3 regions of the Pseudomonas sp. MRSN 12121 genome follow, and region 3 is predicted to be linked to each of the others. Evidence: predicted binding sites of a transcription regulator. Region 3 holds the regulator's gene; each other region holds the start of a gene.

Region 1 (9,477 bases), 1.3 Mb from region 3:
CAACGGCCTGGCGCCGCCCAAGGGCGAACGGCGCCTGCCCAAGACTCTGGACACCGATCGCGCCCTGCAACTGCTCGACGGCGCGGTCGAGGATGACTTCCTCGCGCACCGCGATCAGGCGATTCTCGAGCTGTTCTATTCCTCCGGGCTGCGCCTGTCGGAACTGACCAGCCTCAACCTCGAACAACTGGACCTGGCCGACGGCCTGGTGCAAGTGCATGGCAAAGGCAGCAAGACGCGGGTGCTGCCGATCGGCAAGAAGGCTCGCGAGGCGCTGCAGCTCTGGCTGCCACTGCGAGCCTTGAGCAACCCGCCGGACGACGCGGTGTTCGTCAGCCAACAGGGCCGACGGCTGGGCCCGCGGGCGATCCAGCTGCGGGTCAAGGCCGCCGGCGAACGCGAGCTGGGGCAGAACCTGCATCCGCACATGCTGCGGCACTCTTTTGCCAGCCACATGCTGGAGTCCTCCCAGGACCTGCGCGCCGTCCAGGAGCTGCTGGGGCACTCGGACATCAAGACCACCCAGATCTATACCCACCTGGACTTCCAGCACCTGGCGGCGGTCTACGACAGCGCCCATCCACGGGCCAAACGCAACAAGGGCGATGAGTAATGACGATCAAGCTGATCACCTTCGACCTCGACGACACGTTGTGGGATACCGCGCCCGTGATCGTCAGCGCCGAAGCCGTGCTGCGCCAGTGGCTGACCGACCATGCGCCGCGGCTGGGCGGCGTGCCGGTGGAGCATCTGTGGGCCATTCGCGAACGCGTGCTGAACGCCGAGCCTGGGCTCAGATACCGCATCAGCGCCCTGCGCCGCCGGGTGTTGTTCCATGCCTTGGGAGAGGCCGGCTACGACCAGGAGCAAGCCAACGCACTGGCCGACCAGAGCTTTGAAGTGTTCCTGCAGGCGCGCCACCAGCTGGAGATCTTTCCCGAGGTGCAACCGACCCTGGAAGCGCTGGCCAACCACTTCGCGCTGGGCGTGGTCACCAACGGCAACGCCGACGTACGTCGCCTGGGGCTGGCGGATTACTTCAAGTTCGCCCTGTGCGCCGAAGACATCGGTATCGCCAAACCCGACTCGCGGCTGTTTCACGAGGCCCTGCAGCGGGGCCAGGCCACGCCGGAGACTGCCGTGCATATCGGCGATCACCCGGGCGACGATATCGCCGGGGCACAGCAGGCGGGCCTGCGGGCCATCTGGTTCAACCCGGCCGGCAAGACCTGGGAGGCCGAGCGCCGGCCAGACGCGGAAATCCGCAGCCTGACCGAGTTGCCGAAGTTGCTGGCGCGCTGGCACAGCGGCGCCTGAAAGGACGCTATCGCGAGCCGGCTCGCGCCTACAGTCCGCAGCCCCACGATCCCGAAAAAACGGCGCCCATGAAAAAGCCCGCAGCGACGGCGGGCTTTTTCAGCAAGCAAGTGGCGGGCGCTCAGATAGGCCGGCTACCGTACTTGTTATCAGGCTTCTTGGGCGGATCGGCAACCACATTGGCCTCGACTTCCTGCACCTTGCCGCCACGGGCCAGAAACTCCTCCATGGCGCGCGCCAGTGCGTCACGCTCTTTGTTCTTGGCTTCGACGCTCGGCAGCTCGTCTACCGAGACGGCAGCCTTGGCCTTGCCTTTGGCGGTCGGGGCAGGCGCATCACTGCCATCGTCTTCCGCCACATCTTCGGCGGCCGCTTCAAGACCTTCTTCGGTTTCGTCTTCGTCGCCTACTTCGAGGTCGTCGTTTTCCAGATCATCGTCGCTCATGTTCTACCTCATGACTTGCGAAAAGCAGATTAGTTATAGCCCAGCTGAGCCGACTGTCGAAGGCCGCTGGAAAAAAATCAACATCCACTGATACCAGCGGCTTATGCCTTATCACCGTGCAAGGTGGCAAGGACTTTGCGGGCACCGCCATGATCACGGTGCTCGCCCAGATAAACGCCCTGCCAGCTGCCTAACGCCAAGCGACCCGCCGCTACCGGCAAGCTCAATTGACAGCCTAGCAAACTGGCTTTGAAGTGCGCCGGCAGGTCATCGGGCCCTTCGTCGTCATGTTCGTACCCCGCCTTGCCTTGTGGCACCAGGGTGTTGAAGAAACGCTCGAAGTCACGACGAACCGCAGGGTCGGCATTCTCGTTGATGGTCAACGAGGCCGAGGTATGCTGCAGCCACAAATGCAACAGACCGACCCGACATGCCTTCAGTTCAGGCAGGCCGGCGAGCAACTCGTCCGTTACCAGATGAAAGCCCCGGGGCCTTGCCCGCAGGGTTATCAGAGTCTGTTGCCACATACAGTTCTCCGCACATTCGGCGCGCATTCTAGCGCGCTCTGGAAAAAAACAAAGTGTCGAATATTCCTCCAGTGCTGTAAGTCATTGACCCGAAAAAAAAGCCATCGTCGAACTGGCTGACAAGCTCTGGAAAAAACCTTTGCGCTATCTGGAAATGACAAACTCCAGGCAAAAAAATGCCCGGCAAGCCGGGCATTTTTTCTCGGGCGATTACAGGTTGTAACCGCGCTCGTTGTGTTGCGCGAGGTCGAGGCCAACCGACTCTTCTTCCTCGGTGACACGCAGCCCGATGACCGCATCCAGCACCTTGAGGATGACGAAGGTCACGATCGCGGTGTAGATCACCGTGAAGCCCACGCCTTTGCACTGGACCCACACTTGCGCGGCGATATCGGTCACGGTGCCGAAGCCGCCCAGCGAAGGTGCGGCGAACACACCGGTGAGGATCGCGCCGAGGATCCCGCCGATACCATGCACGCCGAAGGCATCCAGGGAGTCGTCGTAACCCAGCTTGCGTTTCAGGCTGGTGGCGCAGAAGAAGCACACCACGCCCGCCGCCAGGCCAATCACCAGGGCGCCCATCGGGCCCACGGTGCCGGCGGCCGGGGTGATCGCCACCAGACCCGCCACCACACCCGAAGCGATACCCAGGGCACTTGGCTTACCGTGGGTCAGCCATTCGGCGAACATCCAGCCCAGGGCCGCCGCCGCGGTAGCGATCTGGGTCACCAGCATCGCCATGCCAGCGGTGCCGTTGGCGGCAGCCGCGGAACCGGCGTTGAAGCCGAACCAGCCGACCCACAGCATGGCCGCGCCCATCAGGGTGTAACCCAGGTTGTGCGGCGCCATCGGGGTGGTCGGGAAACCTTTGCGCTTGCCCAGCACCAGGCAGGCCACCAGGCCCGCGATACCGGCGTTGATGTGCACCACGGTGCCGCCAGCGAAGTCCAGCACGCCCCAGTCCCACATCAGGCCGCCGTTGCCGGACCAGACCATGTGCGCGATCGGCGCATAGACCAGGGTGAACCAGATGGCCATGAAGATCAGCATCGCGGAGAACTTCATCCGCTCGGCGAAGGCACCGACGATCAGCGCCGGCGTGATGATGGCGAAGGTCATCTGGAAGGTGATGAAGACCGCTTCAGGGAACAGCGCCGCCGGGCCGACCAGGCTGGCGGGCGTGACACCGGCCAGGAAAGCCTTGCCCAGGCCGCCGACGAAGGAGTTGAAGTTGACGACGCCCTGCTCCATGCCGGTGGTGTCGAACGCGATACTGTAGCCATAGATGACCCACAGGATGCTGATCAGGCCGGTAATGGCGAAGCACTGCATCATCACGGAAAGAATGTTTTTCGAGCGCACCATGCCGCCGTAGAACAGCGCCAAGCCAGGAATGGTCATGAACAGCACCAGGGCCGTGGAGGTCAGCATCCAGGCGGTGTCACCGGAATTGAGGACTGGGGCTGCCACTTCGTCTGCCGCCATGGCCAGGCCAGGCATTACGAGGGACAAAAGGGCTCCTAGCCCTGCGATTTTACGCAGAGTCATATTGTTTTCTCCTGGGGCGTTGGGTTTGGGGCGGCTTAGATGGCGTCGGTATCGGTTTCGCCGGTACGGATGCGGATAGCCTGTTCCAGATTGACCACGAAGATCTTGCCGTCGCCGATCTTGCCGGTGTTGGCAGCCTTGGTTATCGCCTCGATGACCCGGTCAAGATCCTTGTCGTCGATGGCGACGTCGATCTTCACCTTGGGCAGGAAGTCGACCACGTATTCCGCGCCGCGATACAGCTCGGTGTGACCCTTCTGCCGGCCGAAGCCTTTGACCTCAGTAACGGTAATGCCCTGCACGCCGATCTCGGACAGCGACTCGCGCACGTCGTCCAACTTGAACGGCTTGATGATGGCAGTGACTAGCTTCATGAAACTCTCTCCCGAATTGGTGGACTTGCCCCAGGAAAACAAACCCGACTCAAGTCTAAGCGCAGTGCCTGGCTTTGTAACGCATCGTCGGCCCTCCTCGGCCAGACCGACGCCAGCTAACCACTCCTGACGAAACACTTCCCCCGCTCCGTCTGCCGCACTGCATTCGTCACAGCGACTGCATCAGTGCATGGGTCATCAGCGTCTAAGCAGAAACCTTGCCATCTCGTGAAAACCCACTGATTTCAACCCCTTGGCCAGCCCTTCGAAAACCACTTCGCCATCATCGCCGCGGATACGCACAACAACGGTGCGCCGCTGCCCGAGACAATGCGCGAAAAGCGTGCACCAAGCCCGTGCAATTGACCGCAGAGCGTGCGTGATACACTGCGCGCCATTGTTTTTCAGGACTTTTCCCATGCTCGCGCCCAAAGACCTTCTCGACGCCCTGAGCGGCCATGCCGCCCGTCTGTTCAGTGGCGACACGCCCCTGCCCCGCGCTGAAATCGAAAGCCAGTTCAAAGCCTTGCTGCAAAGTGGCTTCAGCAAGCTGGACCTGGTCAGCCGGGAAGAATTCGACAGCCAGATGGTGGTCCTGGCCCGCACCCGCGCACGCCTGGAAAGCCTGGAAGCGAAGGTGGCCGAGCTCGAAGCCAGGCTCGACACGAACAAGCAGTAAGCGTTCCAGCGCCCTCTTCCGGCACAGGCTCGAACGCATGCATTGGCCATCGTTCGAGCCTGGCCTGTACCAGCAAAGATTTTCCGTCCTGCCGGTTCATTTCCTCTGCGCTACGCCGATAACATGCCCAGCGCCTGTGACTCGGCCCGGCCATGCCCCGGCATCCCGTCACGCCGCGCGAACGCTTGCCTCGACTTATTCTCCGTTGCGTACCAGGTAGCCCCATGACCGCGCCAGTTCCCTCCAGCCGCTTGGCTTTCTTCGTCCACACCGCCGAAATGGTCAATCACTATCAAGCGGTCTGGAGCCTGCTGGGGGCCGATGCTTTCGAGGTGGTGCTGCATGGTTCCCGCGAAGAACGCACGCAAAGTCGTACGCTCATCGAGGGGCTGGGCTACCGCTGCCATGGCAGCCTGGATGCGATCAACTCCGGGCACCGCTATGAGGTGGTGGTCTCCAACCACAGCATGTTCGACCACGGGACACAGCCGATCATCAAGGCGCTGGGCCACCGGCAGGTGCGCTTCATGTATGCCCTGGGCAAGGCCAGGCACAACTTCTCCGACTGGAACCAGCACTACGACCTGATCCTGTGTTTCGGTCCCTGGCAGGCCGAGCGCATGCGCCAATGCTGCAATGCGGTCACCTTCCAGATGGGCTACCCACGCTACGACGCCTATTTCCGCGAGCCTTGGCTGCAAGGTGCGCATCCGCCCGACCTGGCCCTGGACCCGACGAAAAAGACCGTGCTCTGGCTGCCGACCTGGCTGGAGCTGTCATCGATCAGCCGTTTCGCCGACGCCATGGCCGGGCTGTGCGAGCGCTACAACGTCATCGTCAAGACCCACCCGCTGTCAGCCGAGGCCGACCCCGAGGCGTTGGCGGTGCTGGAGCGCTACCGGTTCACTGCGGTGATTACCCGGGTCTACGACAACCTCACGCTGTTCCGCTGCGCCGACTATGTGGTGTCGGACTACGGCGGTACGGCCTTCGGCGCCCTGTACCTGGACAAGAACCTGTTGCTGTTGAACGTGCCGGACGCCGGGCGGGATGCGCTGACCGGCGAGGAGTCGCCCGATGTGCTGCTGCGCAACGACATCGTCAACCTCGACCCCGAGGCGCGCTGGCAACTGGCCGACCGACTGGAGGACGAATGCCTGTGGCAGGAACAGGCGGCAGTCCGTCAACGCCTGCGCCGCCACTATTTCGCGCCCAGCTATGGTTTCTCTGCGGAACTGGTGGTGCTGGCGCTGCAAAACATCGAAAACATACTCAAGCAGGGGTGAAACCATGGTGATCTGGTTGGTCGGCATGTCGGGCGCGGGCAAGACCACGATTGGCCGGGCCCTGTATGCCAGCCTGAAAGCGCAGCGGCCGCAGACGGTATTGGTCGATGGCGACGAGATCCGCGCCCTGTTTCGCCATGACCAGCGGGCGGATGCCTACAGCCTCGCCGGGCGCCGGGTCAACGCCGAGCGGATCCAGGCCCTGTGCGGCTGGCTCGATAGCCAGGGGATCGATGTGGTCTGCTGCATCCTGTCGATGTTCCAGGACATCAGCGACGACAACCGGCAACGCTTCTCCAGCTACCGCGAAGTCTTCGTCGATGTGCCGCTGAGCACCCTGATCAGCCGCGACAACAAAGGCCTGTACCAATCCGCCCTGCGTGGCGAGCAGAACAATGTGGTGGGCGTGGATATCGAATACCTGCCACCGCAACGCCCGGACCTGGTGTTGCACAACCGTCACGAGCCCGACGACATCCCGGGCTACGTGGCACGTATTCGCCAGCTTTGCGGGTATCCGTCGCCATGCTGAATTACACCTACAGCGAAGGGGATTTGCTGGAGAACCCGCAGACCTACCGTTACAGCAGCTTCCATGGCGCCGCCTTCGTCGTTGCCTGGCGCGACTCTCGCCTGGCCGCGAGCGCCCGGTTGCCGGCGCCGGCCCTCGCCACTGTGCAACCGCAAGGCCCGGCACACGCCGAAGACAGCGTCGCGCTGCTCGGCCACCTGTGCCTGGAAATGCGGGCGGGCAGCGGCGTTACCGGCCCTCTGGCGAGCTACTGGCTGCCCCGCCTGCTGAAGAAATTCGAAGTGAGCAAGCGCCTGTATGCCGGGTACGAGGCCCACGCACCGCACCGCCCTTTGCCGCACAGCGGCTATTCGTCCGTGCAGCCTTATCTGCTGTTGGCCGAATGCATGCTGCATGGCTGGCGGGCAAGCGGCGCGGCCTGCTACCTCAGCGGCCTGCTCAAACTGACCGACACCCTGGTATCGCAGCTGGAGCGCCTGCAGCCGGACCAGGGTGCCGGCCTGGCCTGGCTGCTGGCCCAGGAACGCCAGGTAGTGGCCGACGTCGCACGGGAGGCCGGCCTATGAGTCGCGCTCGCCTGCTCATCCTGTGCGCCCGCACGGCGCGTTCGGTCGCCTACCTGCAAGGCCTGGCCGCCGCCGGCATCGAGCCTGAAGCGGTGATTGTCTATGGCCAGGGAGGCGGCCCCCTGCAAACCACCCGCGACCTGCGGGTGCAGCCCCTGGCGGGGGTGTTCTGCCCCGACCTGAGCCAGGACCTCGACGCCTGCCTGGCGACCCTGGGCTGGCCCCATGAAACGTGCCCGGGGCAAAGCCTCGACGACCCGCACCTGCTGGCATGCATCGCCCGCCAGGCACCGGACCTGCTGGTCTATTCCGGCTACGGCGGGCAACTGGTGCCCGCGGCGCTGCTGAACCGCTACCCGGTACTGCATATCCACTCCGGCTGGCTGCCGGACTATCGCGGCAGCACGACGATCTACTACCAGATCGTCGAACGGCGCGAATGCGCCGCCAGCGCCTTGCTGCTCGACGAGCAGATCGATACCGGCCCGGTACTGGCGCGCAAAAGCTATCCGCTGCCTCCTGCCGGCCTGGACATCGACTACCTGTACGACAATGCGATCCGCGCCGACTTGCTGGTCCAGGTCCTGACGCGCTGGCGCGAAACAGGCCCCCAGGCGCTGCAGCCGTTGCCAGCCGAAGCCGAGCAACCGCCCTACTTCATCATTCATCCCTTGCTCAAGCACCTGGCCTTGTTGGCGGTGGACAAGCATGGGGAAGCGCCATGAACCAGGCCATCGCGGCACCCATTCGTTTCGGCACCAAGTCCGAAACCCTGGAGCGCCTGCAACTGCGGGTGAGCCAGTCGCAAATCCTGCCGTTGTGCTTCTTCACCGTCCGCCAATGGCGGGATGCGCCTGCGCATGTGCTGGCGAGCATTGCCGGGATGGAGCATGACGGTCATTTCGTGATCGTGCGCAGCAGCGCGCAGAACGAAGATGGCCTCAATAGTTCGATGGCCGGCCAGTTCAGCAGTTGCCTGAACGTCAGCTTCACCGACCCGCAAATCCTCAGCGGCGCCATCGAACAGGTCATCGCCTCTTTCGGCGAGCATCATCACGACGACAATCAGATCCTCATCCAGCCGATGCTCACCAGCATCCAGATGAGCGGCGTGGTGATGACCCATGACCTGGAGCATGGCGCCCCGTACTACGTGGTGAACTACGACGACGAGAGCGGATTGACCGATACCATCACCGGCGGCCAGGGCATCCAGAAAACCGTACTGGTCTACCGCGATACCGCCAGGGAACAGCTGCGTTCCCCGCGCCTGCAAGCGGTGATCGATGCCTGCCGGGAGCTGGAAGAGCTGTGTGGCAAAGTGCCGCTGGACATCGAATTCGCCGTCGATCACCAGCAGCAGGTGTATGTGCTGCAAGTACGGCGCATCACGCTGTGCAACACCTGGCATCCGGTCACCGAACGCCGGGTGGCGCGCCAGCTCGAACATATCCAGCGGTTCCTGGGCAAGCGCCTGGCTCCCCAGGCCGGACTGCATGGCGACACCACCCTGCTGGGGGTGATGCCCGACTGGAATCCCGCGGAGATCATCGGCACCACCCCGCGTCCGCTGGCCGCCTCGCTGTATCGCCGCCTGGTGACCGACTCGACCTGGCGCGAAGCCCGCGCCCTGATGGGCTATCACCCCCCCCGGCACCAGGCCCTGATGGTGATGCTCGGCCACCATCCGTACATCGACGTGCGTTGCAGCTTCAACTCGTTCCTGCCGGCGGGGCTGGAGGGCGGGCTGTGCGACAAGCTGGTCAACGCCTGGTTGCAGCGCCTGCAAGCCCACCCGCAATGGCACGACAAGGTCGAATTCGAGATTGTCCAGACCTGCCTGGACTTCACCTTCGACAGCGACTTCGCCGGGCGCTACGGCGTCGGCTTCAGCGCCACCGAACGGCAGGACTATCGCGCAGCCCTCGACCGACTGACCCGGCAGGCGCTGAGCGCAGACGGCGCCGGCGCGCTGGCGCCCTTGCTGGAACAGGTGCGTGCCCACGAGCGCCGGCAGCAGGAACGACGCCTGGGCGCCATGCCCGCCGACCTCGACAGCATCGACCGCCTGCTGCTGGAGTGCCGCGAACACGGCACGCTGCCGTTCGCCATGCTCGCGCGACATGCCTTCATCGCCGAAGCGCTGCTGCGCTCGGCCTGCCGCCGCGGGGCCTTGAGCCAGGATCGGCTGCTGGCCTGGAAG
Region 2 (9,477 bases), 1.0 Mb from region 3:
GCCGCCCTCGTTGACCTCGGTGAACTTGCCCTGGGCGTTCTGGCGCTCGTATTGCTTGGTGCCGCTCTGGCGTTCGCGACGCTTGATCAGCACCCGGTTCTTGTCGACGTTCAACGCCTGGGGAATGGCTGCCAGGGCATCGAACAGACGGGCCTGGGCCTTTTCCGGATCGACGGATTTCGGCGCAGCGTATTCCTGCACGTGCACCCAGTCCTGGTACAGGTCGATAGCCAGGGAGTATTCCGGCATGTCGGCATCGTAGACGCGATAGCACTCGACGCCCTCGCGCTTGGCCCACTTGCCCAGCTGCTTGAGGTTCTTCTGCAGGCGGTTGGCGAACATCTGCCCGCCTTCGCTCAGGCGCGCCTGCTCGACCACCGGTGCCGGGGCCGGCTTGATCGGGTTGCCGTTCTTGTTGTACTGGCGCTCCTGCACCACCGGCGCCTGGTCGGCCTCGGCCTGCTCGCGCTCGAGCTGGCGCTGCTCCGGGGTACGACGCTCGCCGGTGACGAACTGGTCCGGCTGCACCTTGATCAGCAGCAGCTTGCACGGCAAGGCGCCGTTCCAGAACGAATACTGCTTGTGGCTGCGGATGCCCATGCGCTTGCCCAGGTCCGGCGCGCCGGTGAACACCGCCGCTTCCCAGCCCAGGCAGGCCTGGCGCAGGCGCTCGCCCAGGTTCTGATAGAGGTACAACAGGCTGGCTTCGTCCCCCAGGCGCTCGCCGTAGGGCGGGTTGCTGATGACCAGGCCTTTCTGGTTCTGGTCCGGACGCGGCTCGAAGGTCGCCACTTCGCCCTGGTAGATCTTGATCCACTCGCTCAGGCCCGCGCGCTCGACGTTGTTGCGCCCCGGCTGGATCAGCCGCGGATCGGCTTCGTAACCGCGAATCCACAACGGCGGCCTGGCCAGGCCGGCCTGGGCCCGCGCCTGGGCCTCTTCATGCAGCTTGCGCCACAACGCCGGGACATGGCCGAGCCAGGCGGTGAAGCCCCATTGCTCGCGCTTGAGGTTGGGCGCGATGTCGGCGGCGATCATCGCCGCTTCCACCAGGAAGGTCCCCACGCCGCACATCGGGTCGGCCAGGGCCCCACCGTTGGCCGCGATGCGTGGCCAGCCGGAACGGATCAGGATCGCCGCCGCGAGGTTTTCCTTCAACGGCGCCGCGCCCTGCTGCAGGCGGTAGCCGCGCTGGTGCAGGCTGTGGCCGGACAGGTCGAGGGAGAGAATGGCTTCGCCGCGGTCCAGGCGCAGGTGAATGCGCAGGTCCGGGTTGAGCTTGTCGATGGAGGGGCGCTCGCCGGTCGGCGTGCGCAGCTTGTCGACGATGGCATCCTTGACCTTCAAGGCGCCGAAGTGCGTGTTGTCGATGCCCGAACCGTGGCCGCTGAACTCCACCGCCAGGGTGCCATCCGCCAGCATGTGGTCCTGCCAGTCGATAGCGTGCACGCCGTCGTAGAGGTCTTCGGCGTTTTTCATCGGGAAGCGCTTGAGCACCAGCAACACCCGGTTGGCCAGGCGCGACCACAGGCACAAGCGGTAGGCGGTTTCCATGTCGGCCATGCCGCGCACGGCCGAGGTATGTTCGCGCGCATCTTCAAGGCCAAGCCCGGCGGCTTCCTCGATGAGCAGGCTTTCGAGGCCTTTGGGACAGGTGAGGAAGAGTTCGTAGCGATCCGACATGGGAGTTCAAGGCCTTTGGCAATAAATGAGCGGACAACGCATCGCCCGCCCGGTTTTCAATCAAGCGCTTTTCTCGAAGAGCGCTCGCGTGGCACCGTCTGTGCCGTCCCACCCCTGCTGTTCAGCTCACCGCTTGCGCTGACCATCGAGGTCAAAAGAGCTTAGATGCCGGGGCAGATAAAAAAGTCAGCGTAACAAAAGGTCATAAGTAGACCTTTCATCGAATAATACCCGAGTGCAACAGGATGGGATTCTCACTAAACCATTAAGCCCATCATTCAGTAAGAGGCTGATCATAGCGAGGTTTGCCTGATCGCCCGTTCAAGAGGCAGGCCATTCTTATGGCCTTACCACCAGTATCGTTACGTCCTTATGACAAAACGATCATTCACACGTTGTGACGCATTGGTTAGAAATCAACTCAGGTTGGCGCCGCAACGACGCCAACACCACGCTCGCGACGCCGGCAGCGAGCACCAACGGCAGAAGCATTCTGCCCGGCCTCAGACGAGGCCGACGGGACATAAGACAGTCAACAAGTGAGGGAAACACCCTATGAGAAGACTTAAGCGTGATCCGTTGGAAAGAGCATTTTTGCGCGGATATCAGTATGGCGTTCATGGCAAGTCCCGTGAGCTTTGCCCATTTACTCTACCGTCAGTACGCCAAGCCTGGATCAATGGCTGGCGCGAAGGACGCGGCGACAACTGGGACGGTATGACCGGCACTGCGGGGATCCACAGACTCAACGAACTTCACGCCGTCGGCTAAAACAGGGCACACATTCCGACACCAAAATCTGAATACGTAACGACTTAACCACGCACGTCCCATCCGGACGGCGGGCTGCGGCCCAGGGGCTCCTTTCAGGAGCCCTTTTTATTGGCCGCGCAAAAGGTCACGCGCCTCGACGCAAGGCCGCGATCGCATCCACCGACTCGCGAATCAGCGCCGGGCCCTTGTAGATGAAGCCCGAATACAGCTGCACCAGGCTGGCCCCGGCGGCGATCTTCTCCGCTGCATGCTTGCCTTCGGTGATGCCGCCCACCGCGATGATCGGCAACCGCCCGGCCAGCTCACCCGCCAGCACTTTCACCGTGTGGGTGCTCTTGTCGCGGACCGGCGCGCCGGACAGGCCGCCCGCCTCGTCGCCATGTTCCATGCCTTCGACGCCCACGCGGCTCAGGGTGGTGTTGGTGGCGATGACTGCATCCATCCCGGTTTCGATCAGGGCCTGCGCCACTTCGGCGGTTTCTTCATCGGTCATGTCCGGAGCGATCTTGATCGCCAGCGGCACCCGCTTGCCATGCTGCACCGCCAGTGCCTGCTGACGCTGGCTGAGGGCGCCAAGCAGCTGCTTGAGCGACTCGCCGAACTGCAGGCTGCGCAGGCCCGGGGTGTTGGGCGAACTGACGTTGACTGTCACGTAGCTGGCATGGGCATACACCTTGTCCAGGCAGATCAGGTAGTCGTCCACCGCGCGCTCGACCGGGGTATCGAAGTTCTTGCCGATATTGATCCCCAGTACGCCCTTGTACTTGGCCGCCGCCACCCGGGCCAGCAAGTGATCGACACCCAGGTTGTTGAAGCCCATGCGATTGATGATCGCCTCGGCCTCCGGTAGGCGGAAGATCCGCGGCTTGGGATTGCCCGGCTGCGGACGCGGGGTGATGGTGCCGATCTCGACGAAGCCGAAGCCCAGCTGGGCGAAGCCGTCGATGGCCGCGCCGTTCTTGTCCAGGCCCGCCGCGAGGCCAACCGGGTTCGGAAAGTCCAGGCCCATGACGTTCACCGGCATCTGCGCCGGCGCCTTGCACAGCAAGCCGTTAAGGCCCAAACGCCCGCCCGCGCCGATCAGGTCCAGGGACAGATCGTGGGAGGTTTCCGGGGAGAGTTTGAACAACAGCTGGCGGGCCAGGGTATACATGGGCGGGCTTGACTCGGTGGCGGCGAAATAAGGCGGCGATTATAGCCGGGCATCGGGCCCGCAGGCGAGGCACGCGGTGAAATCGGTGGCCAATGGCATATGCCTTGCACCACAACCTCCATCGGTCCCCATGCCAAAGACGGTGCGGGGGCGCAAGACAAAGGCGTCGTCACCCGGCCCGGCTCCGCCTGGCCCGGGGGTACGACGTTTTTTTATGCCGCTTTTTAGGGACGGTCCCCCATGAATGAACTCCCCGTCAGCCCGCTGGCCTGGGTCAACGGCAGCGATGCCCCGGAAAAGACCACCATCGATCTCGGCTTCATGGCCCTGAGCGACTGCGCCTCGGTGGTGGTCGCCGCCACCCAGGGCTTCGCCCAGCCCTACGGCCTGACCCTGAACCTCAAGCGCCAGGCATCCTGGGCCAGCCTGCGCGACAAGCTGGTGAGCGGCGAACTGGATGCCGCCCACTGCCTGTATGGCCTGGTCTACGCCGTGCACCTGGGCATCGGCGGGGTCAACGCCAGCGACATGGCGGTGCTAATGGGCCTGAACCAGAACGGCCAGAGCATCAACCTGTCGCGCGAGCTGCAGGCCCTGAACGTGAACAGTCCTGAAGCGCTGTACAGCCACGTGCACCAAAGCCGGGCAAGGCTGACCTTCGCCCAGACCTTCCCCACCGGCACCCATGCCATGTGGCTGTATTACTGGCTGGCCGCCCAGGGCATCCACCCGTTGCGGGACGTCGACAGCGTGGTGGTACCGCCGCCGCAGATGGTCGCGCACCTGCAGGCCGGGCGTATCGACGGCTTCTGCGTGGGTGAGCCCTGGAGCGCCAGCGCGGTCAGCCAGGAACTGGGGTTCACCCTGACCACCAGCCAGGCGATCTGGCCGGACCACCCGGAAAAAGTCCTCGGCTGCACCCGCGCCTTCGTCGAGCAGTACCCGAACACCGCGCGCGCGTTGGTGATGGCGGTGCTCGAGGCCAGCCGCTTCATCGAACAGAGCCGCGAAAACCGCCAAAGCACCGCACAGCTGCTGAGCGCCAGCGCCTACCTCGACGCGCCGCTGGCCTGCATCGAGCCGCGCCTGCATGGCGAATACACCGATGGCCTCGGCAACCACTGGCAGGATCCCCACGCCCTGCGTTTTCACGACGGCGGCGCGGTCAACCTGCCTTATCTGTCCGACGGCATGTGGTTCATGACCCAGTTCCGCCGCTGGGGCCTGTTGCGCGAAGACCCGGATTACCTTGGCGTCGCGCAACAGGTACAGCAACTGGCGCTCTATCGCGAGGCCGCCACCGCCGTCGGCGTGGCGTCCTGGGGCCAGGACATGCGCAGCAGCCAGCTGATCGACGGCAAGCGCTGGGACGGCTCGGACCCGGCCGCCTATGCCCGCAGCTTCCCGTTGCATGCCATGAGCGACAGCTCGCCTCTTCTCGCCAGTCGCTGACAGGAGCCTGAGACCATGCTGCGTATCCTGCTGATCAACGACACCGCCAGGAAGGTCGGGCGGCTCAAGGCGGCCCTGACGGAAGCCGGCTTCGAGGTGATCGACGAATCGGGCCTGACTATCGACCTGCCGGCGCGCGTCGAAACGGTGCGCCCGGACGTGATCCTGATCGATACCGAGTCACCGAGCCGCGATGTGCTGGAGCAAGTGGTGCTGGTCAGCCGCGACCAGCCGCGGCCGATCGTGATGTTCACCGACGAGCACGACCCGAACGTGATGCGCCACGCCATCAAGTCCGGGGTCAGTGCCTACATAGTCGAGGGCATCCAGGCCCAGCGCCTGCAACCCATCCTCGACGTGGCCATGGCCCGCTTCGAGAGCGACCAGGCCCTGCGCGCACAACTGCAGGCCCGCGACCAGCAACTGGCCGAGCGCAAGCGCATCGAGCTGGCCAAGGGCATGCTGATGAAAATGAAAGATTGCAACGAAGAACAGGCCTACACCCTGATGCGCCGCCAGGCCATGAGCCGGCAGCAGAAGCTGATCCAGGTGGCGGAGCAGATCATCGCCATGAACGAGTTGCTCGGCTGAAATCTTCGACGCGCCAATACGGCCCTATCGCGGGCAAGTCGGATCGCCGCCCGCTCGCTCCTACAGATCACTGCGAACCGTAGGAGCGAAGCTTGCCCGCGATAGGGGACAACGGCACGCCAGCTCTTGGCACAGATCTGGCTATGTAATCACCACAGGTAACCAACGGCGGTTGCCCCACCTACGACAAAGACGTCGCCCACCCTGCTCGCTCCGGCGAAACGGGTGGCGGCGTCTTTTGCGTTTTGGCCCCACAGCCCGGGGCCGGTGGAGCGGCCGTCAACGGCGCCCCACCTGAAAGCTCATGACTTCTTTCGAGATTCTTTACAGCTGAGGTGCGCGATGAATTCAAGCTTCTGGAAATCCGGCCACACCCCGACCCTGTTCGCGGCCTTTCTCTATTTCGACCTGAGCTTCATGGTCTGGTACCTGCTCGGCCCGCTGGCCGTGCAGATCGCCACCGACCTGCAACTGACCACCCAGCAGCGCGGGCTGATGGTGGCGACGCCGATCCTGGCCGGCGCCGTGCTGCGCTTCGCCATGGGCCTGCTGGCCGATCGCCTGTCGCCCAAGACCGCCGGGCTGATCGGCCAGGTGATTGTCATCGGCGCGCTGTTCTGCGCCTGGCAGCTGGGCATCCACAGCTACGAACAGGCCCTGCTGCTGGGACTGTTCCTGGGCATGGCCGGCGCCTCGTTCGCCGTGGCCCTGCCGCTGGCCTCGCAATGGTATCCGCCACAGCATCAGGGCAAGGCCATGGGTATCGCCGGGGCCGGCAACTCCGGCACGGTGTTCGCGGCGCTGTTCGCGCCGTTGCTGGCCGGGGTGTTTGGCTGGGGCAATGTGTTCGGCTTCGCCCTGATCCCGCTGGTGCTGACCCTCGGGCTGTTCGCCTGGCTGGCCAGGAACGCTCCGCAACGGCCCAGGGCCAAATCCATGGCCGACTACTTCAAGGCCCTGGGCGACCGTGACAGCTGGTGGTTCATGTTCTTCTACAGCGTGACCTTCGGCGGCTTCATCGGCCTGGCCAGCGCCCTGCCCGGCTACTTCAACGACCAGTACGGCCTGAGCCCGGTCACCGCCGGCTACTACACCGCAGCCTGTGTGTTCGGCGGCAGCCTGATGCGCCCGCTGGGCGGCGCCCTGGCCGATCGCTTCGGCGGTATCCGTACCCTGCTGGTGATGTACAGCGTCGCGGCGGTGTGCATCGCCGCGGTCGGCTTCAACCTGCCAAGCTCCTATGCGGCGCTGGCGCTGTTCGTGTGCACCATGCTCGGCCTCGGGGCCGGCAACGGCGCGGTATTCCAACTGGTGCCGCAACGTTTCCGCCGCGAGATCGGGGTGATGACCGGGTTGATCGGCATGGCCGGCGGCATCGGCGGTTTTGCCCTGGCGGCGGGCATGGGGGCGATCAAGCAGAGCACCGGCAGCTATCAATTGGCCTTGTGGCTGTTCGCCAGCCTCGGGGTGCTGGCCTGGTTCGGCCTGCATGGGGTGAAACGTCGCTGGAGAACCACCTGGGGCTCCGCCGCCGTCACCGCGGCACGGGTCTGAAGCTCCCATGAGCCTGCGACTGAGCCACGCCCAGGCCAGCGCTATCGGCCCGCGCGCGGAAAACCAGGACGCCCTGCGCCTGGTCACCCCGGCACCGGCCCTGGCCGCCAGCAAGGGCCTGCTGTTCGCCATCGCCGATGGCGTCAGCCAGTGCGCCGACGGCGGCCTGGCCGCGCGCTCGACCTTGCAGGCGCTGGCCCTGGATTACTACGCCACCCCGGAAACCTGGGCCGTGGCCCAGGCCCTGGAACGCCTGCTGCTGGCGCAGAACCGCTGGCTGCAGGCCAACGGCGGCGGCCAGCCGCTGCTGACCACAGTCAGCGCCCTGGTGCTGCGGGGCCGGCGCTTCACCCTGGCCCATGTCGGCGACTGCCGGGTCTACCGCTGGCACGCCGAGCAGTTGCAACGCATCAGCATCGATCATGTCTGGGACCAGCCCGGCATGCAGCATGTGCTCAAGCGCGCGCTGGGCCTGGACCAGCACCTGGTGGTGGATTTCCTCGACGGCGAATTGCGGGAGAACGAAAGCTTCCTGATGCTCAGCGACGGGGTCTGGGCCACCCTGGGCGACACCGCCATCGCCGCCATCCTGCGCGATCAGCCCGACCTCGACGACGCGGTGCAGACCCTGGTCAGCGCCGCGCACCTGGCCGGTAGCCAGGACAATGCCAGCGCGCTGCTGGTAAGGGTCGACGCCCTGGGCGCAAGCTCCATTGGCGATGCGCTGATCCACTTGCAGCAATGGCCGCTGCCGCCCGCCCTCAGGCCCGGCCAGGACTTCGAGGGCTGGCGGGTCACCGAGGTGCTCGGGCACAGCCAGCAATCGCTGTTGTACCGGGTGCATGACACGCAGCGACAACCCTGGTTGCTGAAAACCCTGCCCGGCCACCTGCACAACGATCACCAGGCCGGGCAATCGCTGCTGTCGGAAGAGTGGTTCCTGCGCCGGGTGGCCGGCCGGCACTTTCCCGAAGTGCATGCCGCGACCGCCCGCCAGCACCTGTATTACGTGATGCGCGAATACCCGGGCATCACCCTGGCCGACTCGCTGAAGCAACAGGGCCCCCTGCCGCTGCCGCAATGGCAGGACCTGGCCGAGCGCCTGCTGCGCGCCGTGGGCCTGCTGCACCGGCGGCAGATCCTGCACCGCGACATCAAGCCGGAAAACCTGCTGCTCGGCGACGACGGCGAACTGCGCCTGCTGGATTTCGGCCTGGCCTATTGCCCGGGCCTGTCGGAAGACCAGGCGCACCTGCTGCCCGGCACCCCGAGCTATATCGCCCCGGAAGCCTTCGGCGGCGCGGCGCCGTGCCCCCGGCAAGATCTCTATGCCGTGGGTGTGACCCTGTATCGGCTGCTGACCGGACATTTTCCCTACGGCGAAATCGAAGCCTTCCAGCGACCGCGCTTCACCACGCCAATCAGCGCCAGCCGCTATCGGCCGGACCTGCCGGACTGGCTCGAACAGAGCCTGGACCGCGCGTTGCAGGCCGATCCGGCGCAGCGCTACGAAACCGCCGAAGAGTGGCTGCTGGTCCTCGAACAGGGCGAGCGCCGCAGCCTCAGCGTCCGCCCTCGCCCACTGCTGGAACGCGAACCGCTGAAGGTCTGGCGCACCCTGGCACTGGCCTCGCTGCTGCTCAACCTGTTGTTGCTCTACCTGTTCCTGCATCACTGACAGCCCCAAGCCAAACGACGGTGTGAATCATGCAGGTCGAGTGGCCAGGTTTACGGAACTCCGCGGTCGCCAGGCCAGACGACCCTGTGGGTCTGGCAGACCACACAGATGCTCCGCAAATGGGCAAGGCGCTTTGAATCGGTGCGGTTTTGCCCTCGCCACGCCCGAAAACCGCCGCGCCTGCACTGAAACCGTGGTTGGCGCAACTTGGCACAAGCGCTGCATTGACTCTCCCCACAGCACATACCACCCGGCCTTCAACGACGAAGGGTGGGTATTCCCGAGAGAACGGGACCGGACAAAGGCGTCCTCACCAGGCAACTGGCGAGGCGCCTTTTTTGTTTGCGCAACGTTTATCGAGCCAGGCCCGGCCCACCGTGAGCGGCAGCCTGTCTACGCGGAGATCGACATGAAAAAACTCAAGCTGGTGATGATCGGCAACGGCATGGCCGGGGTCCGCACCCTGGAGGAACTGCTCAAGCTGAGCGACGAGCTATACGAGATCACGGTCTTCGGCGCCGAACCCCACGCCAACTACAACCGCATCCTGCTGTCCCCGGTGCTGGCCGGCGAACAGACCTTCGAAGAGATC
Region 3 (9,477 bases):
ACCATCCGCCTCGAGATAGAAGCAGTAGAAGGCTTGCTGCCCCATATCGACGCAGATTTCGTACGCGCTTGCGAGATGATTCTGGCCAGCAAAGGCCGCGTAGTGGTGGTCGGCATGGGCAAGTCCGGGCATATCGGCAACAAGATCGCCGCGACCCTGGCCAGCACCGGCACCACGGCATTTTTTGTCCATCCGGCCGAAGCCAGCCACGGCGACATGGGCATGATTACCCGGGACGACGTGATCCTGGCCCTGTCCAATTCCGGCTCGACCAATGAAATCGTGACCCTGCTGCCGTTGATCAAGCGCCTGGGCATCCAGCTGATCAGCATCACCGGCAACCCCGATTCGCCGCTGGCCAAGGCCGCCGAGGTCAACCTCAACGTCCAGATCAAGCAGGAAGCATGCCCGCTGAACCTGGCCCCGACCTCCTCGACCACCGCCGCCCTGGTCATGGGCGATGCCCTGGCCGTGGCGCTGCTGGAAGCCCGCGGCTTCACCGCCGAAGACTTCGCCTTCTCCCATCCGGGAGGCGCCCTGGGCCGTCGCTTGCTGCTCAAGGTCGAGAACGTGATGCACGCCGGCGATCAGTTGCCGCAGGTCCAGCGCGGCACGCTGCTCAAGGACGCCCTGATGGAAATGACCCGCAAGGGCCTGGGCATGACCGTCATCGTCGAGGCCGACGGCCGCCTGGCCGGGGTTTTCACGGACGGCGACCTGCGCCGCACCCTGGATCGCACCATCGATATCCATCACACCACCATCGATGAAGTCATGACCCTTCACGGCAAGACGGCCCGCGCCGAAATGCTGGCGGCCGAGGCCCTGAAGATCATGGAAGACAATCGAATCAACGCGCTGGTCGTAGTGGACAAGGAAGATCGCCCGATCGGCGCCTTCAACCTGTCCGACCTGCTGCGCGCGGGAGTCATGTAATGAGCACGGATCTGCTGCAACGCGGCAAGCACATCAAGCTGGCGGTATTCGACGTCGACGGCGTACTGACCGACGGTCGCCTGTATTTCCTCGAAGACGGCAGCGAGTTCAAGACCTTCAATACCCTCGATGGCCAGGGCATCAAGATGCTGATGGCCGCGGGCGTACAGACGGCGATCATCAGCGGACGCAAGACGCCGGTGGTCGAGCGCCGGGCGAAGAACCTGGGGATCCCCCACCTGTTCCAGGGCCGCGAGGATAAACTCGTGGTTCTGGACGGGCTTCTCGCCCAACTGGGCCTAAGCTATGAGCAGGTCGCCTATCTGGGCGACGACCTGCCGGACCTGCCGGTGATCCGCCGGGTGGGGCTGGGCATGGCCGTGGCCAATGCCGCCAGCTTCGTCCGCGAACATGCCCACGGCATCACCCAGGCCCGCGGCGGCGAAGGTGCCGCCCGTGAGTTCTGCGAACTGATCCTGCGCGCCCAAGGCAGCCTTGAAGCGGCCCACGCCGCCTACCTATAGAGCCTCCCATGCTGAGCAAAAAGATTCGCAACATACTGATCTTCGGCATCATCACCGCGCTGTTCCTGGCGGTGGGATACTGGAACATCAGCCCGGAACGCTTCCTCGACAAGCCGGTCGTGCAGGTCGACGAAAGCGCCATCGACTACTACGCCATCAACGCTCACAGCGTGCAGTACCTGCCCGACGGCAAGCTGCAGTACGAAATGACTTCCGACAAGGTCGAGCACCTCAAGGCCACCGAGGTAACGCTGCTGACCAACCCGGACCTGCACATGTATCGGGGCACCGCCTTTCCCTGGCACGTCCAGAGCGAGCGCGGCGAAGTCAACCCGGACGGCACCGAGGTGGAGCTGATCGATTCGGTACGAGTTGCCCGCACCGACGAGAAGAATCGCAACCTGTTGATCACCACGACCCGCATGACAGTATTCCCGCAGAAGCAATATGCGCAGACCGATCAAGACGTTAGAATCGACGGAGCCGGCGGCGTGACGACTGGCAAGGGAATGAAAGCGTATTTGAAAGACGGCAGGATGAACCTGCTATCGAACGTAAGAGGACAGTATGAGGCTCGTTAAAACCCTCCCTATTTTGCTCAGTCTGGGCGCAGCACTGGGAAGCGTGAGCGCCTGGGCTCTGCCGAACGATAGCCAGCAACCCATCCGCATCCAGGCCGACGACGCTCAACTGGACGACAAGAATGGCGTAGCCACCTACCGGGGCGACGTGATCATCACCCAAGGCTCGATGAAGGTCACCGGCAACACCGTGACCATCACCCGTACCCAGACCGGCGATATCGACGTGGTGACTTCGGTGGGCAACCTGGCCTACTTCGAACAGCTGCAAACCCAGGGCGACACCAAGCCTGTCCAGGGCTATGGCGTTACCATCCAGTACCACGCCGCGCAAAACCGTGTCGTACTGATCGACCGCGCCAAGGTCATCGACAAGGACGGCAACATCACCCAGGGCGAGAAAATCGTCTACGACACGAACAAGAAGCTGGCCAGCGCCGGTCGCGCCAACGGCAGCAAGGTCACCGAGTCGCGTCCACGGATCGACATGGTCATCCAGCCGAAAAAGAAAACCGACGAGAAGGCCCAGTAATGGCAACTCTGAAAGCCCAGCACCTGGCCAAGAGCTACAAGAGCCGCCAGGTCGTGCGAGATGTCAGCCTGTCCATCGACAGCGGCCAGATCGTCGGCCTGCTCGGCCCCAACGGCGCCGGCAAGACCACCTGTTTCTACATGATCGTCGGCCTGGTCCAGGCCGATCAGGGACGCATCCTGATCGACGACCTGGACGTCAGCCACCAGCCGATGCACGGCCGCGCGCGTGCCGGGATCGGCTACCTGCCCCAGGAAGCCTCGATCTTCCGCAAGCTCTCGGTAGCCGACAACATCATGGGCATCCTCGAGACCCGCAAGGAACTCGACAAGGCCGGACGCCGCCTGGAACTGGAAAGCCTGCTGCAGGAATTCCACATCAACCATATTCGCGACAACCTCGGCATGAGCCTTTCCGGTGGTGAGCGTCGCCGCGTGGAAATCGCCCGCGCACTGGCCACCGCTCCCAAGTTCATCCTGCTCGACGAACCTTTCGCCGGCGTGGACCCTATCTCGGTGGGCGACATCAAGCAGATCATCCACCACCTGAAGGCCAAGGGCATCGGCGTACTGATCACCGACCACAACGTCCGCGAAACCCTGGACATCTGCGAAACCGCCTACATCGTCAACGACGGTCAATTGATCGCCGAAGGCGACGCCGAAACCATCCTGGCCAACCAACTGGTCAAGGAAGTGTATCTGGGCCATGAGTTCCGCCTGTAAGCCCTGAGGTGTTTGGCTGGTCGCCAGAGCGCCCGCCCCAATAAAACCCTGCTGTTTTTATTGTTACAGCGCTCTAGGCAAACACTTCAGTTTCAGGCATATAATTTGCTTATGTTTGGCGCTCACGCGCCCTGTAGTGGATGGCGCATGTGCGCCGGCTAATAAGGTGTTAAGCCCCTGCCATGAAACCATCGCTAGTCCTCAGAATGGGCCAGCAGCTGACGATGACCCCGCAGCTGCAACAGGCCATCCGCCTGCTCCAATTGTCGACCCTGGACCTGCAACAGGAAATCCAGGAGGCCCTGGAGTCCAACCCGATGCTCGAGCGCCAGGAAGAAGGCGACGACTTCGACAACACCGATCCGCTGGCCGACAGCACCGAACAGAAACCCAATACCGATATCCAGGAAACCTCCTACCAGGAAACCGCTCCGACGGTGGACAACCTCGAGGACGGTGAATGGAACGAGCGCATTCCCAACGACCTGCCGGTCGACACCGCCTGGGAAGATGTCTACCAGACCAGCGCCAGCAGCCTGCCCAGCAACGATGACGACGAGTGGGACTTCACCACCCGCACCTCGGCCGGCGAAAGCCTGCAGAGCCACCTGCTCTGGCAGTTGAACCTGGCCCCCATGTCGGACACCGATCGCCTGATCGCCGTCACCCTGATCGACTGCATCAACAACCAGGGTTACCTGGATGAAACCCTCGAAGAGATCCTCGAGGCCTTCGACCCGGAGCTGGATATCGAACTCGACGAGATCGAGGCCGTCCTGCACCGCATCCAGCAATTCGAGCCGGCCGGCATCGGCGCCCGCAACCTCGGCGAATGCCTGCTGCTGCAACTGCGCCAGCTGCCTGCCAAGACTCCCTGGCTGACCGAAGCCAAGCGCCTGGTCACCGACTTCATCGACCTGCTCGGCAGCCGCGACTACAGCCAGCTGATGCGCCGCATGAAGCTCAAGGAAGACGAGCTGCGCCAGGTCATCGAGCTGGTACAGAGCCTCAATCCCCGTCCGGGCTCGCAAATCGAATCCACCGAAGCCGAATACGTAGTCCCCGACGTGATAGTGCGCAAGGACAACGAACGCTGGCTGGTGGAACTGAACCAGGAATCCGTGCCGCGCCTGCGCGTCAATCCGCAGTACGCCGGCTTCGTGCGGCGCGCCGACACCAGCGCCGACAACACCTTCATGCGCAACCAGCTGCAGGAAGCCCGCTGGTTCATCAAGAGCCTGCAAAGCCGCAACGAGACCCTGATGAAAGTCGCCACCCAGATCGTCGAGCATCAGCGCGGCTTTCTCGAGTACGGCGACGAGGCGATGAAACCGCTGGTCCTGCATGACATCGCCGAAGCCGTCGGCATGCACGAGTCGACGATTTCACGAGTGACCACGCAAAAATTCATGCATACCCCACGGGGCATTTATGAACTGAAATACTTTTTCTCCAGCCACGTAAGTACCTCCGAAGGCGGCGAATGCTCGTCCACGGCGATCCGCGCGATCATCAAGAAACTGGTCGCCGCGGAAAATCAGAAAAAGCCGTTGAGTGACAGCAAGATCGCTGGTTTACTGGAGGCACAAGGCATTCAGGTAGCCCGTCGTACCGTCGCCAAGTACCGCGAATCCCTTGGGATTGCGCCTTCCAGCGAACGGAAGCGGTTGATGTAACCGGCGGGCTCGCCATAGCGTTCCAGTGGCAGGTCAATCGACCTGCCGCTTTATGCACTGGCAACGAAGGAGAAGCTGTATGCAAGTCAACATCAGTGGACACCAACTGGAAGTGACCGAACCTCTGCGCGCTTACATCGGCGAAAAACTCGACCGACTGGAGCGGCACTTTGACAAGATTACGAATGTGCAGGTAACGCTGGCCGTCGAGAAGCTGAAGCAGAAAATCGAGGCCACGCTGCACATCCACGGTGGGGAAGTCGTCGCCAATGCAGAACATGACGACATGTATGCCGCAATCGACTTGCTCACGGACAAGCTTGACCGCCAACTGAAAAAGCATAAGGAAAAGCAACTCCACCTTCTCCAAGGCACGGGTCGCTAACACTCCCCTCCCATGATCCGACTTGAAAGCATCCTGACCCCCGGCCGTTCCCTGGTGAACGTGCCGGGCGGCAGTAAAAAACGCGCCCTCGAACAAATTGCCAACCTGATCAGCCGCGAAGTGCCGGATCTGGAGATGCAAGATGTCTTCGAAAGCCTGATTGCCCGTGAAAAACTGGGTTCTACCGGTTTTGGCAACGGCATCGCCATTCCACACTGCCGCCTCAAAGGCTGTGAGTCGCCCATCAGTGCCCTGATGCACCTGGACGCTCCCATCGATTTCGACGCCATCGACGGCGCACCGGTCGACCTGCTGTTCGTGCTGCTGGTCCCGGAAGCCGCCACCGATGCCCATCTGGAACTGCTTCGGCAGATTGCCAGCATGCTTGACCGCAAAGAGGTGCGCGACAAACTGCGCAGCGCCACCAGCAACGAAGCCTTGTACAAGGTTGTCCTGGACGAACAGAACGGTCAGTAGCCATGCGTTTGATCATCGTCAGCGGCCGTTCCGGCTCGGGTAAAAGCACCGCCCTCAACGTACTCGAGGACAACGGCTATTACTGCATCGACAACCTGCCGGCCGGCCTGTTGCCCGAGCTGGCCGAGCGAGCGCTGATCCATACCGAACTGACGCAACCGCTGGTCGCCGTTTCGATCGACGCACGCAATCTGCCAAGCCACCTGTCACGCTTCCCTGAACTGCTGGAGGAAGTACGCAGCCGGCATATCCAGTGCGACGTGCTCTATCTGGACGCCGACGAGGAAACCCTGCTCAAGCGTTTTTCGGAAACCCGTCGCCGCCACCCCCTGAGCAACAACAACCGCTCGCTGGCCGAGGCGATCGAAGACGAAAGCCATCTGCTGGGCCCGATCGCCGACCTCGCCGACCTCAAGGTCAACACCACCAACCTGAACCTGTATCAACTGCGCGACACCATCAAGTTGCGCCTGTTGAACCAGCCGGAACCGGGTACGGCGTTCCTGGTGGAGTCCTTCGGATTCAAGCGCGGCATGCCCGTCGACGCCGACCTGGTGTTCGATGTGCGCTGCCTGCCCAACCCGTACTGGAAACCCGAGCTGCGCGCCCAATCCGGGCTCGACCAGCCGGTTGCCGAATACCTGGCCGCACAGCCGGATGTCGAGGAAATGTTCCAGGACATCTCCACTTATCTGCTGAAATGGCTGCCGCGCTTTGCCGCCAGCAACCGCGCCTATGTCACTATTGCCATCGGCTGCACGGGCGGTCACCACCGTTCGGTCTACCTGACCGAACGCCTGGGCCAGGTCCTGCAGAAGTCCCTGAAGAACGTCCAGGTTCGCCACCGCGACCTCAGCTGAAAGGATCCAACCCCGCGATGCCTGCTCTGGAAATTGAAATCATCAACAAACTGGGCCTGCATGCCCGTGCCTCGGCCAAATTCGTCGGTGTGGCCGGCCAGTTTCCCTGCCAGATCCGCGCCGGCAGGACGCCAGAGTCGATGGTCGACGGCAAGAGCATCATGGCGATGATGATGCTGGCCGCCGGCAAAGGCACCAAGATTCACCTGAAGACCGAGGGCGAGCAGGAGCAGGAAGCGCTGGATGCGCTGGCGGCACTGATCAATAACTACTTCGACGAAGGCGAATGAGCCCGGCGGGGCAAGCCCGCCGGACAGGCACTCAGGCGAGTGCCGTATCCATCACCATCATCAGGCAGAAGCCGATACACAAACCCAGGCTGGCCAGCTTTTCATGACCGTTGCGGCGTGACTCGGGAATCACTTCGTGGGTGACCACCAGCAGCATGGCCCCCGCCGCCAAAGCCAGCCCAAGGGGCAATAGCATTTCCGCCAGGCTCACCAGCCATGCGCAGAGCAGCGCGAATACCGGCTCCACCAGGCCTGACGCAGCACCGATCAGGAATGCCCTGACCCTGGACATGCCGGCGCCCGCCAGCACCAGGGCGATCACCAGGCCTTCCGGCACATCCTGCAAGGCAATACCCATCGCCAGGCTGTCGGCCTCCGGCATGCCACCCCCTGCGGAAACCCCCACGGCCATGCCTTCGGGGATGTTATGGGCAATGATGGCGAACACGAACAGCCAGATGCGCGGCGGGATGACCGGGTGTTCGAGGGTGCCGACGAATGTCTCCGGGCTGCCGCCCGACACCTTGCGGTCCGCCAGGAACAGGAACAGCGCACCGAGCATGATGCCGAAGCTGATCAGGCCACTCGACGCCCAGGGCGACAGGCCAAGGTTCTCGGCCGCGGCGATCCCCGGCACGATCAGCGAAAAGGCCGTGGCCGCCAGCATCACCCCGGCACCGAAGCCCAGCAGGGTGTCGCTCAACGCCACCGGCATCTTGCGAATCACCAACACCGGCACCGCCCCCAGCGCGGTTCCCAAGGCGCACACCGCCCCACCCTGCAAGGCCCGCAACAAGCGCGGTTCCAGGTTCAGCCAGGACAGGCCCTGTGCCACCAGCAATGCGGTACCCGCCAACAGCAACAGCGAACCGAATGCGTAGCGGAACATCCGTCCGCTGCTGATCGTCAGTGTTTCAGTGCCCATAGTCAGCCTTAGATCTTTTTATAGAAGGGGGCTCAAGCCAGCGCGGCCTGGTAGCGCTGGGCAACCTCGGGCCAATTGATCACGTTGTAGAACGCATTGATGTATTCCGGCCGCCGGTTCTGATATCGCAGGTAATAGGCGTGCTCCCAGACGTCCAAGCCAAGGATCGGCGTATTGCCCTTCATCAGCGGGCTGTCCTGGTTGCCACTGCTTTCGACCACCAGGGTCTTTTGCGGGGTCACGCTGAGCCAGGCCCAGCCACTGCCGAAGCGAGTGAGCGCGGCCTTGGTGAAGGCGTCCTTGAAACTGTCGAAGCCCCCCAGTTGCCCCTCGATTGCTTCAGCCAGCGCCCCCTCTGGCTTGCCTCCGCCTGTCGGCGCCATTACCGCCCAGAACAACGAGTGGTTGGCATGCCCGCCGCCCTGGTTGATCACCGCCGCCCGCAGCGTCTCCGGCAGTTGCTGCACGCCGGCCACCAGCCGCTCTACCGGCCACTCGGCCCATTCGGTGCCTTCCACGGCGGCATTGAGGTTGTTGATGTAGGTCTGGTGGTGCTTGGTGTAGTGAATCTCCATGGTCTGCGCATCGATATGCGGTTCCAGGGCATCGTAGGCGTAGGGCAATGCAGGCAAGGTATAGGACATATCAGTGGGCTCCGTAGTGAGGGACATCGCGAGGGGCGACGCCGGAGGTCGATGGCGCGACAGTGCCCTCCAGCAGGCGATGGGTGCGGGGGTACTCGCCGTGCTCGCTGATGAAATTGAGCAACTCGACATAGGTCTTGCTGCTCTGGCGCAACGCGGCTTCGCGCAGCGCCGGCGCCAGGCGGCCGTCCTGCATGGCCTGCAACAGCCGCTGATGGATGGCGCAGAGATATTCCGCGCTCTCCTCCGGCTGGTTCAGGCGCAGGTGCAGATCCGCCAGGTTGTGATGGGAGATGACACAAGCCGCCACCGCTTCGTCGGCATCGCTCCAGCGCTCGAACAGCACTTGCGCCAGGGCCAGGGCCTGCAAGTAGTACTCACGGGCGTCCACCAGGTCGCCCTGCATGAAGAAACGGTTAGCCCTTTCGATCGTGCGTTTCCAGTGCTCCATGGTGAACCTCCAAAGCAATATCGGGATTTACACGCCGCCCGCGGTGAGTTTTTCCGGGTCGAGCAGGACTTCCAGCTGGCTGCGTGACAGGTCGGTGTGCTCCAGGGCCACGTCTATCACCGGGCGCCCTTGCTTGTAGGCGGTCTTGGCGATTTCCGCGGCCTTCTGGTACCCGATGATCGGGTTGAGCGCCGTGACCAGGATCGGGTTGCGCGACAACGCTTCCTTGAGCTTGGGCTCGTTGACCCGGAAGCTGGCAATCGCCTTGTCCGCCAGCAGGCGGCTGGAGTTGGCCAGCAGCTCGATGCTGCTCAACAGGTTCTGGGCAATGATCGGCAGCATGACGTTGAGCTCGAAGTTGCCCGACTGCCCCGCCACCGTGATGGTCGTGTCGTTGCCGATCACCTGGGCCGCCACCATGGCCGTGGCCTCCGGAATCACCGGATTGACCTTGCCCGGCATGATCGAGGA

Evidence for each region. Region 3 encodes sigma-54, which starts transcription at its own class of promoters, with help from an activator protein. Its sites were predicted from a motif close to ANTGGCATNNANNTTGCTNT; they were not measured.
Region 1: the regulator sigma-54 is predicted to act here: its motif matches at 4,418-4,437, upstream of glnK (P-II family nitrogen regulator).
Region 2: the regulator sigma-54 is predicted to act here: its motif matches at 3,702-3,721, upstream of TO66_RS09655 (CmpA/NrtA family ABC transporter substrate-binding protein).

Annotation. Positions count from the first base shown of each region.
Region 1 covers NZ_CP010892.1:6,647,442-6,656,918, forward strand. Annotated here, with positions in the region: gene xerC (tyrosine recombinase XerC) at 1-613, shown strand, start outside; gene TO66_RS30375 (HAD family hydrolase) at 613-1,317, shown strand; gene sutA (transcriptional regulator SutA) at 1,439-1,762, opposite strand; gene TO66_RS30385 (secondary thiamine-phosphate synthase enzyme YjbQ) at 1,864-2,289, opposite strand; gene TO66_RS30390 (ammonium transporter) at 2,500-3,837, opposite strand; gene glnK (P-II family nitrogen regulator) at 3,873-4,211, opposite strand; gene TO66_RS30400 (accessory factor UbiK family protein) at 4,630-4,890, shown strand; gene TO66_RS30405 (CDP-glycerol--poly(glycerophosphate) glycerophosphotransferase) at 5,115-6,176, shown strand; gene TO66_RS30410 (adenylyl-sulfate kinase) at 6,181-6,708, shown strand; gene TO66_RS30415 (hypothetical protein) at 6,702-7,274, shown strand; gene TO66_RS30420 (formyltransferase family protein) at 7,271-7,999, shown strand; gene TO66_RS30425 (PEP/pyruvate-binding domain-containing protein) at 7,996-9,477, shown strand, end outside.
Region 2 covers NZ_CP010892.1:2,101,968-2,111,444, reverse strand. Annotated here, with positions in the region: gene rlmKL (bifunctional 23S rRNA (guanine(2069)-N(7))-methyltransferase RlmK/23S rRNA (guanine(2445)-N(2))-methyltransferase RlmL) at 1-1,683, opposite strand, end outside; gene rmf (ribosome modulation factor) at 2,239-2,454, shown strand; gene TO66_RS09660 (quinone-dependent dihydroorotate dehydrogenase) at 2,582-3,610, opposite strand; gene TO66_RS09655 (CmpA/NrtA family ABC transporter substrate-binding protein) at 3,851-5,062, shown strand; gene TO66_RS09650 (ANTAR domain-containing response regulator) at 5,078-5,653, shown strand; gene TO66_RS09645 (NarK/NasA family nitrate transporter) at 5,996-7,207, shown strand; gene TO66_RS09640 (bifunctional protein-serine/threonine kinase/phosphatase) at 7,215-8,885, shown strand; partial or broken gene TO66_RS09635 (NAD(P)/FAD-dependent oxidoreductase) at 9,295-9,477, shown strand, end outside.
Region 3 covers NZ_CP010892.1:1,055,218-1,064,694, reverse strand. Annotated here, with positions in the region: gene TO66_RS04730 (KpsF/GutQ family sugar-phosphate isomerase) at 1-936, shown strand, start outside; gene TO66_RS04725 (HAD family hydrolase) at 936-1,460, shown strand; gene lptC (LPS export ABC transporter periplasmic protein LptC) at 1,469-2,041, shown strand; gene lptA (lipopolysaccharide transport periplasmic protein LptA) at 2,028-2,573, shown strand; gene lptB (LPS export ABC transporter ATP-binding protein) at 2,573-3,298, shown strand; gene TO66_RS04705 (RNA polymerase factor sigma-54) at 3,481-4,974, shown strand; gene hpf (ribosome hibernation-promoting factor, HPF/YfiA family) at 5,054-5,359, shown strand; gene ptsN (PTS IIA-like nitrogen regulatory protein PtsN) at 5,372-5,836, shown strand; gene rapZ (RNase adapter RapZ) at 5,839-6,696, shown strand; gene TO66_RS04685 (HPr family phosphocarrier protein) at 6,714-6,986, shown strand; gene TO66_RS04680 (ZIP family metal transporter) at 7,018-7,911, opposite strand; gene TO66_RS04675 (superoxide dismutase) at 7,944-8,555, opposite strand; gene TO66_RS04670 (hypothetical protein) at 8,557-9,006, opposite strand; gene TO66_RS04665 (aspartate ammonia-lyase) at 9,034-9,477, opposite strand, start outside.